2 regions of the Streptomyces sp. AM 4-1-1 genome follow, and region 2 is predicted to be linked to the other one. Evidence: riboswitches for the same ligand, from Rfam matches in the RefSeq annotation. Region 2 holds a riboswitch; the other holds the start of a gene.
What was found. A riboswitch is a leader RNA that binds a small molecule or an ion and turns the genes downstream of it on or off. The one in region 2 is predicted to bind thiamine pyrophosphate.
Positions count from the first base shown of each region.

Region 1: another riboswitch for thiamine pyrophosphate. It lies ahead of PZB75_RS23960 (thiamine ABC transporter substrate-binding protein); the one in region 2 lies ahead of thiO (glycine oxidase ThiO).

Region 1 is NZ_CP119145.1:5,618,673-5,626,436, reverse strand. Features, by position in the region: gene PZB75_RS23970 (ABC transporter ATP-binding protein) at 1-726, opposite strand, end outside; gene PZB75_RS23965 (iron ABC transporter permease) at 729-2,345, opposite strand; gene PZB75_RS23960 (thiamine ABC transporter substrate-binding protein) at 2,438-3,541, opposite strand; TPP riboswitch at 3,613-3,716, opposite strand; gene rlmN (23S rRNA (adenine(2503)-C(2))-methyltransferase RlmN) at 3,756-4,862, opposite strand; gene PZB75_RS23950 (nucleotidyltransferase domain-containing protein) at 5,022-5,789, shown strand; gene PZB75_RS23945 (phosphatidate cytidylyltransferase) at 5,872-6,957, opposite strand; gene frr (ribosome recycling factor) at 6,957-7,514, opposite strand; gene pyrH (UMP kinase) at 7,675-7,764, opposite strand, start outside.
Region 2 is NZ_CP119145.1:1,441,858-1,449,621, reverse strand. Features, by position in the region: gene PZB75_RS06000 (deoxyribonuclease IV) at 1-757, opposite strand, end outside; gene pknB (Stk1 family PASTA domain-containing Ser/Thr kinase) at 763-2,688, opposite strand; gene PZB75_RS05990 (thiazole synthase) at 2,895-3,704, opposite strand; gene thiS (sulfur carrier protein ThiS) at 3,707-3,913, opposite strand; gene thiO (glycine oxidase ThiO) at 3,910-5,190, opposite strand; TPP riboswitch at 5,188-5,300, opposite strand; gene PZB75_RS05975 (hypothetical protein) at 5,352-5,693, shown strand; gene PZB75_RS05970 (FAD-dependent oxidoreductase) at 5,722-6,987, shown strand; gene PZB75_RS05965 (Rv2175c family DNA-binding protein) at 7,292-7,657, shown strand; gene thiE (thiamine phosphate synthase) at 7,733-7,764, shown strand, end outside.

The DNA of each region.
Region 1 (7,764 bases), 4.2 Mb from region 2:
CACCGTCGCGGGCAGGACGTTGTCGAAGCCGAGGAACCTCGCCACGAAGGCGGACGCGGGGCGCTGCCAGACCTCCAGCGGCGTACCGGCCTGGGCGATCCCGCCGTCCCGCATCACCACGACCCGGTCGGCGAGCGCGAACGCCTCGCCCTGGTCATGGGTGACGGCGAGCACCGTCGTACCCAGCCGGCCGAACAGCAGGCGCAGTTCGACCACCAGGCGTTCGCGCAGACTGCGGTCGAGCTGGCCGAGCGGTTCGTCCAGCATCAGCAGCTTCGGCCGGGGCGCCAGCGCGCGGGCCAGCGCGACGCGCTGCTGCTCGCCGCCGGACAGTGCGGCGACCGCCCGGCGTCCGGCGCCCGGCAGCCCCACCAGATCGAGGAGTTCGCCTACCCTGCGGGCCTGCTCCCCGCGCCCCGCGCCTCGCATCCGCAGCCCGAACGCGACATTGGCGCCGACATCGCGGTGCGGGAACAGCTGGTGGTCCTGGAACATCAGGCCGAGGCCGCGGCGGTGCACCGGTACCCCCGACTGGTCCGCCCCGTCGAGCAGCACCCGGCCGCCGTCCAGCGGCTGGAGCCCGGCGACGCACCGCAACAGGGTCGACTTGCCGCTGCCGCTGGGGCCGAGCACGCACACGATCTCGTGCTCGGCGACCTTCAGATCGACGGCATCCAGCGCGGTCCTGCCGCCGAAGCGGACAGTGGCCGATTCGAGTGTCAGCATTCTCAGAACTCCCCGGATCGGTCGGTGCGGATACGTTCGAGCAGCAGCAGCGAGACCGCGCACACCAGCATGAGTACGGTGCTCAGGGCCATCGCCTGCCCGTAGTTGAGCTCACCGGGCCGGCCCAGCAGTCGCGCCACGGCGACGGGCAGGGTCGGATTGTCCGGGCGTGCGATGAACACCGTCGCCCCGAACTCCCCCAGCGACACGGCGAACGCGAAGCCCGCCGCGACCAGCACCGCCCGCCGCACCAGCGGCAGATCGACCTCCCGCCAGGCCCGCAGCGGCGACGCGCCGAGCACGGCGGCGGCCTCCCGCAGCCGGCCGTCCACCGCCCGCAGGACGGGCAGCATGGTCCGTACGACGAAGGGCACGCCCACCAGCGCCTGGGCCAGCGGCACCAGGACCCACGAGGTCCGCAGATCGAGCGGCGGCTTGTCCAGGGTGATCAGGAACCCGAATCCGACGGTGACGGCGGACACCCCGAGCGGCAGCATCAGCAGCGCGTCGAAACCGCGCACCAGCCGTCCCGCGCGCCGGGTCAGCGCAGCCGCCGCCAGCCCGCCGACGACCAGCGCGATGACGGTGGCGACCAGTGCGTACCGCAGGGAGTTCCAGATCGCCTCGATCGGCGCCACCAGGAACACACCGCCGGCGGCGTCGACCGACCCGAGGGCGCGGTAGAAGTCGAAGCCGTGGCCGCCGCCGGGCACGGCCAGTGACCGCTCCACGAGCACCCCGAGCGGCAGCAGGAGCAGCACCACGACGGTCAGCAGCACCCCGCCGAACAGCGTCCACTGTCCGGCGCCGCGCGGGCGGCGCGCGGTCTGCGCCGGATCGACCAGCTTCAGCGCCGTCTCCCTGCGGCGCACGGTCCTGGCGTGCACGGCGAGGATCGCGCCGACCGCGGCGAACTGGACCAGCGTCAGCACGGCGGCCGTCGGCAGGTCGAGGAACTGGGCGGTCTGCCGGTAGATCTCCACCTCCAGGGTGGAGAAGGCCGGGCCGCCGAGGATCTGCACGACACCGAAGGAGGTGAAGGTGAAGAGGAAGACCATCAGCGCGGCGGCGGCCACGGCGGGCGCGAGGGCCGGCAGGGTGACCCGCCGCCAGGCCGCGAACCGCCCGGCGCCCAGGACCCGGGCGGCCTCCTCCTGGCGCGGGTCGAGCTGCGACCACAGTCCGCCGACGGTCCGCACGACCACCGCGTAGTTGAAGAAGACATGGGCGAGGAGGATCGCCCACACGGTGGTGTCGAGGCGTACCCCCCACATCTCGTCGAGGAGGCCGCCCCGCCCGAGGAGCGCCAGGAACGCCGTGCCGACGACCACGGTCGGCAGCACGAACGGCACGGTGACGACCGCGCGCAGCAGTTGCTTGCCGGGGAAGTCGAGGCGGGCGAAGACGTACGCGCCGGGCAGCGCGATCAGCAGGGTGAGCGCCGTCGAGGCGAGCGCCTGCCAGCCGGTGAACCAGAGGACGTCGAGGATGTCCGGCCGGGCCAGCACCTCGCCGAACCGGCCGAACTGCCAGACACCGCCGGTCTTCAGTCCCCGGCCGACGATCGCGACGACGGGGTAGGCGAAGAACAGCGCGAAGAAGGCGAACGGCACGGCCATCAGGGCGAGCCGTGTCACCGCGTCCCGGCGTGCCCGGCCGCCGGGGCGCCCCGCCTCCCCGCGCGCGCCCACCCCGCGGCCGGGGGGCTTCGTTACTTCACGACGAGCGAGGACCACGACTGGACCCACTGCTCACGGTTCTTGGAGATCTTCTCCGGGTCGACCGTGGCCGGCTTGTCGACCTTCGCGCCGAACCTGGTGAAGAGTTCCGGCAGCTTCGCGTCCTTGACCACGGGGTTCACGAACATGGTGAGCGGCATGTCGTCCTGGAACTTCTCGCTGATCAGGAAGTCCAGCAGGGCCTTGCCGCCCTCCTCGTTCTTCGCCCCGGTCAGCAGACCCGCGAACTCCGTCTGCCGGAAGCAGGTGCCGGTGGCGACGCCGGTCGGCGCCTCGGCCGGCTGCGGCTTCGCGTACAGCACCTCGACGGGCGGGCTGGAGGCGTACGACACGACGAGCGGGCGGTCGGCCTTGGCCTTGCGGCCGCCCGCGGAGCCGGAGAACTCCTCGTTGTACGCCTGCTCCCAGCCGTCGACGACCTTGACCCCGTTGCTCCTGAGCTTCTTCCAGTAGTCCTCGTGGCCCCCGTCGCCGTAGGCGGCGACCGTGCCGAGGAGGAAGCCTAGACCGGGCGACGAGGTCGCCGGGTTCTCGGTGACGAGCAGGTTCTTGTACGCGGGCTTCACCAGGTCGGCGAAGCTCTGCGGCGGGGCGAGCTTCTTGTCCGCGAAGTACTTCTTGTCGTAGTTGACACAGATGTCGCCGGTGTCGACGGGCGTGACCCGGTGCTTGTCCCCGTCGAGCCGGGCGTCGGGCGAGACCCGGTCGAGGCCCTTCGCCTCGTACGGGGTGAACAGCCCGTTGTCGAGGGCGCGTGAGAGCAGGGTGTTGTCGACGCCGAAGAACACGTCGCCGCGCGGGGAGCCCTTGGTCAGGATCTCCTGGTTGAGGGCGGCTCCGGCGTCACCGCTCTTCAGTACCTTGACGGTGTAGCCGGTCTCCTCGGTGAACGCCTTCAGCACGGCGGGGGAGGCGGCGAACGAGTCGTGGCTGACCAGGGTGACCGTCTTCGACCCGGTCCCCTTCGACGCGCCGCTCCCGGCGCCGGAGTCGTCTGAACCGCCGCAGCCGGCCAGCGCCGTGACGCCGAGGGCCGCGGCGAGCGAGATCGCGGCGGTCTTCGTGGTGGTGTGCATTCATTCCTCCTGGGGGTGACCAGGAAGAGACGCGGCCCTGCCCGCTCCGGAGAGCGGGCAGGGCGCAACAGCTCGAGTAACGACCGAACTTCCTACCCGGAATGACCCGGGCGAGGTTCAGAGGGTCTGCGGCGTGCCGCACTCTCAGCGCTGTGGCGCTCCCCTGTCGGAATATGAAGTTGGTTCGGCCCAGGCTACACGTGCCTTTTCGGCCTCAGCGCTCGGCCGCCGCCAGCTGCCCGCAGGCCCCGTCGATCTCCTGACCACGGGTGTCCCGGACGGTCACCGGCACCCCGTGGGCGGCGATCGCCTCGACGAACGCCTTCTCGTCCTCGGGCCGGGAGGCCGTCCACTTCGAACCGGGCGTCGGGTTCAGCGGAATGAGGTTGACGTGCACCCGCTTGCCCTTGAGGAGCCGGCCCAGCAGGTCACCGCGCCACGCCTGGTCGTTGATGTCACGGATCAGCGCGTACTCGACGGAGATCCGGCGGCCGGACTTCTCCGCGTACTCCCACGCGGCGTCCAGCACCTCGCGCACCTTCCACCGGGTGTTCACCGGTACGAGCGTGTCGCGCAGCTCGTCGTCGGGGGCGTGCAGCGAGACGGCCAGACGGCACTTGAAGCCCTCGTCGGCGAACCGCAGCATCGCCGGGACCAGTCCGACCGTGGAGACGGTGACGCCCCGCTGCGAGATCCCGAGCCCGTCGGGCTCCGGGTCCGTCAGCCGCCGGATCGCGCCGACCACCCGCTTGTAGTTGGCGAGCGGTTCGCCCATGCCCATGAACACGATGTTGGACAGCCGCGCCGGACCGCCGGGGACCTCACCGTCGCGCAGCGCCCGCATGCCGTCCACGATCTGGTGCACGATCTCGGCGGTCGACAGGTTACGGTCCAGGCCCGCCTGCCCGGTCGCGCAGAACGGGCAGTTCATCCCGCAGCCGGCCTGTGACGAGACGCACATGGTGACGCGTTCGGGGTAGCGCATCAGGACGGACTCGACGAGCGTCCCGTCGTGCAGCTTCCACAGCGTCTTACGGGTGGTGTCGTCGTCGCAGCTGATGTGCCGTACGACGGACATCAGGTCCGGGAACATCGCGTCGGCGAGCTTGTCCCGCGATCCGGCCGGGATGTTGGTCCACTCGGACGGGTCGTGCGCGTACCGCGCGAAGTAGTGCTGCGACAGCTGCTGGGCGCGGAACGGCTTCTCACCGATCGCGGCGACGGCCTCCTTGCGCTCGGCAGGCGTGAGGTCGGCGAGGTGCCGCGGCGGCTGCTTGGCCCCGCGGGGCGCGACGAAAGTGAGTTCTCCGGGCTTAGGCATGGTTCCTCCAGTGTCGCAGACACGCCGCGTGCCGAAGGTCGCCGTCGGTCCGGGCGGCTCCGGTGCTCCCGTGCGGGAGCGGCCGGTGGGATCGGCCGCGACCGGAGCGAACAGGAAAATGGTCCGCGGTCCGGTGTCCGCCCGCCTACCCTCACGTCCATGCGCTTCGACGACGAACACTCCTTCCTCGTTCACGTCACGGACCGGCTCGCCGGCCTGCCGGGGGTGCGGGCCGTGGCGTTGGGGGGCTCGCGGGCCGCCGGCACGCATCGGGCCGACAGCGACTGGGACTTCGCCGTCTACTACCGGGGGACCTTCTCCCCCGACGCCCTGCGCGCCCTCGGCTGGCCCGGGGAGGTCTCCGGGATCGGCGAGTGGGGCGGTGGCGTGTTCAACGGCGGAGCGTGGCTCCGGGTCGGCGCCCGGCACATCGACGTGCACTACCGCGACCTCGACGACGTGGAGCATCAGCTCGCGCAGGCCCGCCAGGGGCGGTTCGCCGTCGAGCGGCTCATGTTCCACCTGGCCGGAATCCCGACCTATCTGGTCGTCGCCGAGCTGGCCGTCAACCAGGTGCTGCACGGACAGCTGCCGCGCCCCGACTTCCCCGCGGAACTGCGGCGCACCGCGCCCGCTCAGTGGTGGAACGCGGCCCGGCTCACCCTCGACTACGCACGCACCGCCCACGCCGAGCGGGGCAACCTCACCGACACCGTGGGAGCGATCGGCGTCGCCGCCTGCCAGACGGCGCACGCGGTCCTGGCAGCGCGGGGGCAGTGGGTCACCAACGAGAAGACGCTGCTCGACCGTGCGGGACTGAGGGGCGTCGACCGCGTCCTGGCCGGGCTGTCCCCCGTACCGGAAGACCTGACCCGTGCCGTCGACGAGACGCTGTCCCTGCTGGAGCGGGCCGTCGAAACGGCCTGAACGCGGTGAGGGCCCGCCGTGGACGGCGGGCCCTCACCGGGAACGACGACGCGCTCCCGGTACGCGGAGTGCGCCCTCCTCGTCAGCCGGAGCCGACGAAGATCACCAGCAGCAGCCAGACGACCGGTGCGGACGGCAGCAGCGAGTCGAGCCGGTCCATGATCCCGCCATGCCCCGGCAGCAGCGTGCCCATGTCCTTGATCCCGAGGTCCCGCTTGATCATGGACTCGCCCAGGTCACCGAGGGTGGCACTGGCCGCGACGGCGAGGCCGAGCAGCAGCCCCTGCCACCAGGCGCCGTCGTCGATCAGGAACTCCATGCACAGCGCGCCGGCGACCATCGCGAAGGAGACCGCTCCGAACAGGCCCTCACGGGTCTTCCCCGGACTGATGCGCGGCGCGAGCTTGTGCTTCCCGAAGCGCCAGCCGACGGCGTACGCGCCCGTGTCACTGACCACCGTCAGCAGCAGGAAGGTGAGGACCCGCCACGGGCCGTCGTCCGCCGCCAGGAGCAGGGCGACGAACGTCGCCAGGAACGGTACGTAGAACGCGGCGAAGACACCCGCCGTGACGTCCTTGAGGTAGCCCTCCGGTGGCGCCGTCATCCGCCACACGAGTACCGCGAGGGCGGTCAGCGCCATGGCGATCCACGCGCCCTGGGCCCCCCACACGTAGCCGGACACGACCATCGCCGCGCCACCGACGGCGAGCGGGACGAGCGGTGCCTTGAGCTCCTTGCGTTCCGCCAGCCGCGAGGTGAGCTCCCACAGACCGATGACCACGGCGACGACGATCACGCCCACGAACACGGCCTTCACCACGAAGAGCGAGGCGATGACCACCACGCCGAGCCCCACGCCGACCCCTATGGCGGCGCGCAGATCGCGGCCCGCGCGCTTCTTCTGCGGCGGGGGCGGCGGCGGGGTGGACATGGGCTCCTGCGGCATCTCGTCGCGGAACGGGGGACCGCCCGGCTGGGCGGCCCCCCGGTCCCGGTCGTCGGGGTCGTCAGCGTCTCTACCTGCGTCGGGAACGTCCGGCACGATGGGCATGGGCCGAGTCTGCGGGGCGTCGCGTACATCGTGAACGGGACCCGCCGGGGCGGAACCCATCTCGGACGTACCCCGATGACCGGCTCCCGGCGAGGCGCCCCAGGAAGAGTCGTTCATCAGACTTCGAGCAGCTCGGCTTCCTTGTGCTTGAGCAGCTCGTCCACCTGCGCGACGTACTTCGCGGTGGTGTCGTCGAGCTCCTTCTCGGCGCGGCGTACCTCGTCCTCGCCGGACTCCTTGTCCTTGACCAGCTTGTCGAGGGTCTCCTTGGCCTTGCGGCGGACCGCGCGGATGGAGATCTTGGAGTCCTCGGCCTTCGTCTTCGCGACCTTGATGTAGTCGCGGCGACGCTCCTCGGTGAGCTCCGGGAAGTTCACCCGGATGATATTGCCGTCATTGCTCGGGTTGACCCCGAGGTCGGAGTCGCGGATCGCCTGCTCGATGTTGCGCAGCGCGCTCTTGTCGAACGGGGTCACGACCGCCATCCGCGGTTCGGGAACCGAGAACGAGGCGAGCTGGTTGATCGGGGTCAGCGCGCCGTAGTAGTCGGCCACGATCTTGTTGAACATCGCCGGGTGCGCACGGCCGGTGCGGATCGCGGCGAAGTCCTCTTTCGCGACCACGACGGCCTTCTCCATCTTCTCCTCGGCCTCGAGGAGGATTTCTTCGATCACCACGTGCTCCTGCGTGTCTTGATCGGGTCCGGCATGACCGGGCCCTGCGGGTCCTGCGTCGCGTCCTCACCTGCACGGTGTCCGACCGGCAGGCCGTTGTCCATCCTTGGGGGCTTCTTCCCGGACGGCCTCGGTGGTCTCCCCGGGCCGGTGCCCGGTCTCAGGCCCGGGTGTCCTGGTCGCTCACGAGCGTGCCGATCTTCTCACCCTTGACCGCGCGGGCGATATTGCCCGCCGCGGTCAGCTCGAA
Region 2 (7,764 bases):
ACAGCTCCCGGAACGGCTCCTCGCCGATGTGACCCGAGCCGATGTTCTCGTGCCGGTCCTTGTGCGCTCCGACCACGTCCTTGGAGTCATTGGCGTGGATCAGCTGCAGCCGTCCCTCGCCGACCGTCTCCACCAGCAGATCGAGGGTCTGCCGCATGCCCGTGGGGCCGGTGAGGTCGTGGCCCGCCGCGTAAATGTGACAGGTGTCCAGGCAGACGCCCAGCCTCGGGTGCGCGTCCAGCGCCTCGAAGTACGGGCCGAAGTCCCAGGTCCGGGAGCAGAGCGAGGAGCCCTGCCCGGCGGTGGACTCCAGCAGCAGATACGGGTCGTCGTCCCGGGTCAGCTCGTCCAGCAGCGGCAGCATGTGGGCGCGTACCCGCGCCAGGGCCTCCGCGCGCGGCCGGCCGCCGGTCGCCGAGCCGGTGTGCACGACCACGCCCAGCGCGCCGATCGCGCGGGCCCGGCGCAGCGAGTGCCGCAGCGAGTCCACGGACCTCTCGACGGTGGCCTCGGTGTACGAGCCGAAGTTGATCAGGTACGGGGCGTGGACGTACGCCGGGACCGACCCGGCGGCGCACTCCGCCCGGAACAGCTCGTCCTGGGCCGGGTTCCCGGCGGGGGTCGCCCAGCCGCGCGGGTTGGCGACGAAGACCTGGACGGCCTCCGCGCCCATCCCGCGGGCGTATGCGAGGCCGGTCCTGGCGAGACCGCCGACGACCGGCACATGGCCGCCGACCGGGTTGCGCGTCCTGCTCAGCGTGCTCAGAGCCCCTTGATCCTGATGGTGATCCTGCTGCCCTGGGGGGCCCGGTCGCCGCCGTCGACGGACTGGCTGGCGACGGTGTCGCTGAAGGAGATCAACGGACGGTCGACCTTGACCTCGAAGCCCGCGTCCTCCAGCGCGCTCCGCGCCTTGTCGGCGTCCTTCCCGACGACGTCGGGCACCTCGATCATCCGGGGCCCCTTGGAGACGGTGAGGGTGACGGTGTCCCCCTCGGCCGCCCGGGAGCCCTTGGCCGGCGACTGGCGGGCGATGTCGCCGTTCTCCTCGGCGGAGTCGATCCGGTCCGGCGCGATCCGGACCTTGAGGCCCAGCTCGGTCAGCTCGGCGGTGGCGTCCTCGGCCGACCGGCCGGTGACGTCCGGGACGTCGATCGGACTGCCCTTGCTGACGACCAGCGCGACCGCCGAGTCGGGGTGCCGCTCGGCGCCCCCGGCGGGGTCGGTGCGGATCACCTCGCCCCGGGCGGCGCTCTCGCTGAACTCCGTGGTCACCATGCCGGGCGCCAGCCCTCGCTTCGTCAGCGCCCGCCGGGCGTCGGCGAGCGTGCTGCCCCGCACATCGGGCACCGCCACGATCTCGGGGCCGCGCGAGACGACGAGCGACACCGAGCCGTTGCCCCGGATTCGTTCGCCGGCCTTCGGGTCGCTGCTGATGACCGTGCCGCGCTCGACGGTGTCGCTGTAGGCGCGGTCGACCCGGCCGAGATCGAGACCGGTGTCGGAGAGGCGCTTCCCGGCGGCCTTCTCGCTCTGCCCGAGGAGGGCGGGCACCCGGGTGAACTGTCCGGAGTTGATGTACCAGATCCCGCCTCCGACGCCCAGGACCAGCAGCACCGCCACCACGGCGGCGAGCACACCCCGCCTCGGCGTGCCGCCGAACGGCGTCCACCGCTCGCTCCGGGCGGGCGGCGGGGACAGCGGTGGAGGGGTCTCCAGACGGCTGGTGCGGTCGGAGACGTCCGCCCCGGACGCGAGCGCCCGGGGAATCACACTCGTACGGTCGTCGGCCCCGTCACGCTCCTCGGCGAGCGCCTGCGGGGGCACGGCGTCCAGCTCCTCCTCGGTGAGCGCGGCGCGCGCCTCCAGCACGAGGGCGAGCAGCGCGACCGCGTCGTGCGGGCGGACCTCGGGATCACGGGCCGCGGCCACCGCCACCAGGTCGTCCAGCTCGGCCGCGAGCCCGGGGACTGCGGCGGACGGGGCGGGCACGTCCTCGTTGAGGTGCTGGTAGATCACCTGGGCCGGGGTGCCACCGGTGTGCGGCTTGGCGCCCGTCAGCATCTCGTGCAGGACCACACCGCAGGCGTACACATCGGCACGGGTGTCGGCCGTGCCGTGCTCGATCTGCTCGGGGGCGAGGTACGAGACGGTGCCCAGCACCGAGCCCGTGGTGGCGGTGACGGAACCCACCGCCCGTACGAGACCGAAGTCGGCGACCTTCACCCGGCCGTCGTCCCCTATCAGGACGTTCTCCGGCTTCATGTCGCGGTGCACGAACCCCGCCCGGTGGGCCGCCCCCAGCGCGGCGAGGACCGGTTCCAGGATGTCCAGCGCGGCCCGGGGCCGCAGCGCGCCCCGCTCCCGCAGGACGTCACGCAGGGTGCATCCCGAGACGTACTCCATCGCCAGATAGACGTACGCGCCCTGCGCCCCCTGGTCGAAGACGGCGACCACGTTGGGATGCGCCAGCCGGGCCACCGACTTGGCCTCGCGGATGAAGCGCTCGACGAACGAGACGTCGGCCGCGAGCGCCGGGTGCATCACCTTGAGGGCGAGCACCCGGTCGAGACGGGTGTCCAAGGCCCGGTAGACCGTGGCCATCCCGCCGACGGCGATGCGGGCGTCGACGCGGTAGCGGCCGTCGAGCACCTGCCCGACAAGAGGGTCCTGGAGGGTCGTATCCACGCAGGCGAGTCTACGAGCAGCGACGGCCCCGGCCCGCCGCCCGGGGCCGAGCCGGGTCCGTACCGCGGCCGGGCCGTGACAGACGCTCCGCCACCCAGGACCTCCGGCCGCCTCTCGACCGGACGCACCGGACGACGTCCCCCCGGGCGGACACCGCCGGTCACGGCATCACGGCATCAGGGTGCGACGGCCCGGAAGGTCCGGCACTACGGTGCGACGGCCCGGAAGGCCGGGCGCTCCGGGTCCAGGACCGCCACGCCCTCGTCCGGTGACGAGGCCAGCGCGAAGTGGCGGCGCGGGATGCGGCCCGCGCGGTGCGCCAGCCTGCCACCGTCCACCGCGTGCCGCATCGCCGCGGCCATCAGCTCGGGTTCGCGGGCCCGGGTCACCGCCGACGCGAGCATCACCGCCGCGCACCCCAGCTCCATCGCGAGCGCCGCGTCCGACGCCGTCCCGGCGCCCGCGTCGAGGATCACCGGCACCCCGGCCCGCTCGGTGATCAGCTGGAAGTTGTGCGGGTTGCGGATGCCGAGCCCGGAGCCGATGGGGGAGCCCAGCGGCATGATGGCCGCACATCCCACGTCCTCCAGCTTCCGGGCGAGCACCGGATCGTCGCTGGTGTACGGCAGCACCGTGAACCCGTCGTCGACCAGGGTCTCCGCCGCGTCCAGCAGCTCGATCGGATCGGGCAGCAGGGTCCGCTCGTCGGCCACCACCTCCAGCTTCACCCAGTCGGTGCCCAGCGCCTCCCGGGCCAGCCGGGCGGTCAGCACGGCCTCGCCCGCCGTGAAACAGCCCGCGGTGTTCGGCAGGACCCGGATGCCGAGCCGTTCCAGCACCGAGAGCACCGAGCCGGCCACCCCCGGGTCGAGCCGCCGCATCGCGACGGTGGTCAGCTCGGTGCCGGAGGCCACCAGCGAGCGTTCGAGCACATCGAGGCTGGGCACCCCGCCGGTCCCCATGATCAGCCGGGACGAGAAGGTGGCGTCCCCCAGCGCGAACAGATCGTCGGACACGGTCAGCCTCCCTGGACCGCGGTCAGTACCTCGACCCGGTCGCCGTCGGCGAGCGCCGTACGGGCCCACCGGCCGCGCGGGACGACGGACTCGTTGACGGCGGCGGCGATCCCCGAGGGCGCGGCGCTCAGCGTCGCGACCAGGACGTCCAGCGTGGTGCCGGGGGCGATGGCGCGGGGTTCTCCGTTCACGGAGACGGACATGGTCATACGGGCTGCTCCTGGGATACGGGGACGGCCGCGGACGGGAAGCGGCCGGGGGCGAAGGGGCGGGCCACCTCGGGCAGCTCACCGGTGGTCAGGGCCCGCGCCAGGGCGTCGCCCGTGACGGGGGTCAGCAGCACCCCGTTGCGATGGTGCCCGGTGGCGAGCAGCAGGCCCGGCAGGGCGGTGGGGCCCAGCAGCGGGGCGTTGTCGGGGGAGGCGGGGCGCAGACCGGCCCGGGTCTCGGTGAGCGGCAGCTCGGTGATGCCGGGCACCAGTTCGTGCGCGTCGCGCAGCAGCTCGTACACCCCGCCCGCCGTGACCGTGGTGTCCCAGCCCAGCTCCTCACTGGTGGCGCCCACCACGAGTTCGCCGTTCTCCCGGGGCACGAGATAGATGTGGCCGCCGCGCACCACGGCCCGGACGGTCCGGCTGAGGAACGGGGCGTACGCGGGCGGCACGGTCAGCCGCAGCACCTGCCCCTTCACCGGGCGGACCGGGGGCACCACCCCGCCGGGCAGTCCGGCGAGCCGTCCGCTGAGACTGCCCGCCGCGAGCACCACCTGGTCGGCGGTGAGCCGGGCGCCGCCCGCGAGCACGGCGCCGACCGCCCGGTCCCGTACCACCGAGAGCCGTGCCACCCGCTCCCGGTGGAAGCGGACCCCGGCCCGCTCGCACGCCGTCAGCAGCGCGGCGGCCAGCCGCCGGGGATCGACCTGGTGGTCGCCGTCGACGCGCAGGCCCCCGCGCACGCCCGGCGCGAGCATCGGCTCCAGCCGACGGCACTCACGCCCGGTGAGCCAGTCGGAATCCAGTCCGCAGCGGCGCTGGAGCTCGTGCAGCTCCCGCAACTGCGCCCGGTCGTCCGAGTCCAGCGCGACGGCCAGCGTGCCGCAGGCGCGGAAGCCGATGTCCTGGCCGCTCGCCTCCGTCAGCTCGGCCGCGAACGCGGGATAGCGCGCGGCCGAGGCGACGTTGAGGCCGAGCAGCAGTTCCTCCCCGTAGTGGAGTTCGGTGACGGCGGCGAGCATTCCGGCCGCGACCCGCGCGGCCCCGCCGCCCGGTCCTGGATCGGCGACGGCGGTACGCAGCCCGTGCTGCGCGGCCCGCCAGGCGGTGACCAGGCCGATGATCCCGCCCCCGATGACGAGGACGTCGGAACCGGCGGAGGACCACGGGCCCCGCGCGGGGCCCCGCCCGGACCGGTCCTGGCCCGGCCCCCCGGTCTCTTCACCGGGCCCGGGGCCATCCCCGCGAGCACCTGTGGTCTCGGAAGAACGCATGGGCGTCCAGCCCCTCCCTTCGCCGGCATGACCCGGATCAGGTTCGTACGGTCGGAGGCCGCCCAGCCCCCCTCTCAGCCCGGTGCGTCCGGGCTCCCGCGAGTGCCTTACGTTGGCCACCATAAACCTTGGCCCTGACGCGCAGTAAGGGAGCCGCAGCCATGGCCCGCTCGCTCGACGGACTCGTCCTCTCGCCGGTCGCCGACCAGGCCCCCGGCCAGGTCTCCACCCGCACCCGGTTCGCCTACCACGAGGAAGCGGGGCGGATCTGGGCCGAGTACGCGGGCGGTGACGTGGTCCGCGGCCATCTCGTCGGCACCCGTACCGCCGACACCCTGGACTTCCGCTACGTCCAGCTCACCCAGGACGGGGCCACCTCCTCCGGGCACTGCGTCTCCACCGTCGTCGAGCTCGCCGACGGACGGGTGCGGCTGGACGAGCGGTGGGAGTGGGAGTCGCGGGAGGGCGGCGGGACGAGCGTGGTGGAACAGCTCGGTCTCTGACGCCACGTCAGGTGTTTAGGGTGGACGGGTGAGCGAGCAGACCGAACAGCAGACAGAGAGCCGCCGCCGAGTGGTCGTCGTCGGGGCGGGCATGGCGGGCGTCCGGACCGCGGTCGCCCTGCGTGAGCAGGGCTTCACCGGCTCGGTCACCCTCATCGGCGCCGAACCCCACCCGCCGTACGACAGGCCCCCGCTCTCCAAGGCCGTGCTGCTCGGAACCGCCGAGCACTCCGCCTTCGACATCGACTTCGCGGCGCTGGACATCGAACTGCGGCTGGGGCTGGAGGTGACCGGTGTGCGTCCCTCGGCGCACGAGGTGGACACCGCCGCCGGGACCGTCCCGTACGACGTCCTGGTCGTCGCCACCGGGGCCGAACCCGTCACGCTCCCCGGCTCCGGGGACGCCCCCGGCGTCCATCTGCTGCGCACCCTCGACGACGCGACCCGGCTGCGGCCGGTGCTCGACGAGCGGCGCCCGGTCGTGGTCGTCGGCGCGGGCTGGATCGGCGCGGAGTTCACCACGGCGGCCCGCGCGGCGGGCTGCCGGGTCACCGTCGTCGAGGCCGCCGACCGGCCGCTCGCGGGCACCATGCCGGCCGAGGTCGCCGCCCCGATGGCCGCCTGGTACGCGGAGAGCGGCGCGGAACTGCTCACGCTCGCCCGGGTGGCGCGCGTCGAACCGGGCGCGGTCGTCCTCGCCGGGGACGCGTCCGGTGCGGACGGCCGGGTGATCGCGGCCGACGCCGTCGTCGTCGGGATCGGCGCCAGGCCCGCCACCGGCCCGCTCGCCGGGTCCGGCATCCGGCTCGGCCCGGACGGTTCGGTGACCGCCGACAGCGCCCTGCGCGCCTCGGTGGCCGATGTGTACGCCGTCGGGGACTGCGCCTCCTTCCCCTCCGCCCGCTACGGCGAACGCCTGCTGGTCCACCACTGGGACAACGCCCTCCAGGGCCCGAGGACCGTCGCCGCGAACATCATCGGCGCCGAGGCGGGCGAGCCGCCCGTGCCGTACGACCCGGTGCCGTACTTCTGGTCCGAGCAGTTCGGCTGCTTCGTCCAGTACGCGGGCCACCACGCGGCCGCCGACACCCTGCTGTGGCGCGGCGACCCGGCGGACCCCTCCTGGACGGTGTGCTGGCTGCGCGACGGGATGCTGGTCGCGGTCCTCGCGGTCGGCCGCCCGCGCGATCTGGCGCAGGGCCGCAAGCTGGTCGAGGCGGCGGCGCGGGTCGATCCGGTACGGGTCGCCGACCCCTCCGTGCCGCTGAAGTCCACCAGGACCGACGCGCCCTGACGGCTCCGGGAGGACGGGCGGTACGGGGCAGGAACGGGCCGGTTCCGGGAGGGCGAGCGGCAGGCGCGGGCCGGTTCCGGAAGGGCGAGCGGTACGGGGGCAGGAACGGGCCGGCTCCGGAAAGGCGAGCGGCAGGCGCGGGCCGGCTCGGAAGGCCGAGCGGTACGGACTCCGGAACCGGTCGCGGGAGGCCCGGCGGCGCGGGGAGCCGGGCCGCGGTCGAGGGGGCCGTACACCCCGGTGGGGACCTCCGTCCGGGCGGCCCGGCTACCCACTGTCGGTCCGGGATGGCACGCTTGTCCCCGTGACCGAGATTGACGCAAGGATCGATGCTCTCGTCCCCGCCTGGCTCCACCTGCCCGACATCGCGGAAATGCTCGATGTCGAGGTGACGCGTGTACGGCAGCTGGTCAAGGAGGGCCAGCTCATCGCCGTACGACGTGGGGAGAACCGGGCGCTCCAGGTGCCCGCCGCCTTCATCGACGGCACCAAGGTGGTGAAGGGCCTCGCGGGGACCCTGACCCTCCTGAGGGACGACGGCTACACCGACGTGGAGATGCTGGAATGGCTCTTCACCCCCGACCCCACCCTGCCCGGCAGCCCGGCCCAGGCGCTGAGCGAGAATCGCGGCACGGAGGTGAAGCGTCGCGCCCAGGCGCTCGCCGTCTGACCGAGACCACCACACGCGGGGTACGGGCCGCCGTGCGCGGCCCGGCCCCCGCCGTACCGACGGGGGGACCGCTCCATGTCCACGTCCACGCCTCGCGCGCTACTGTC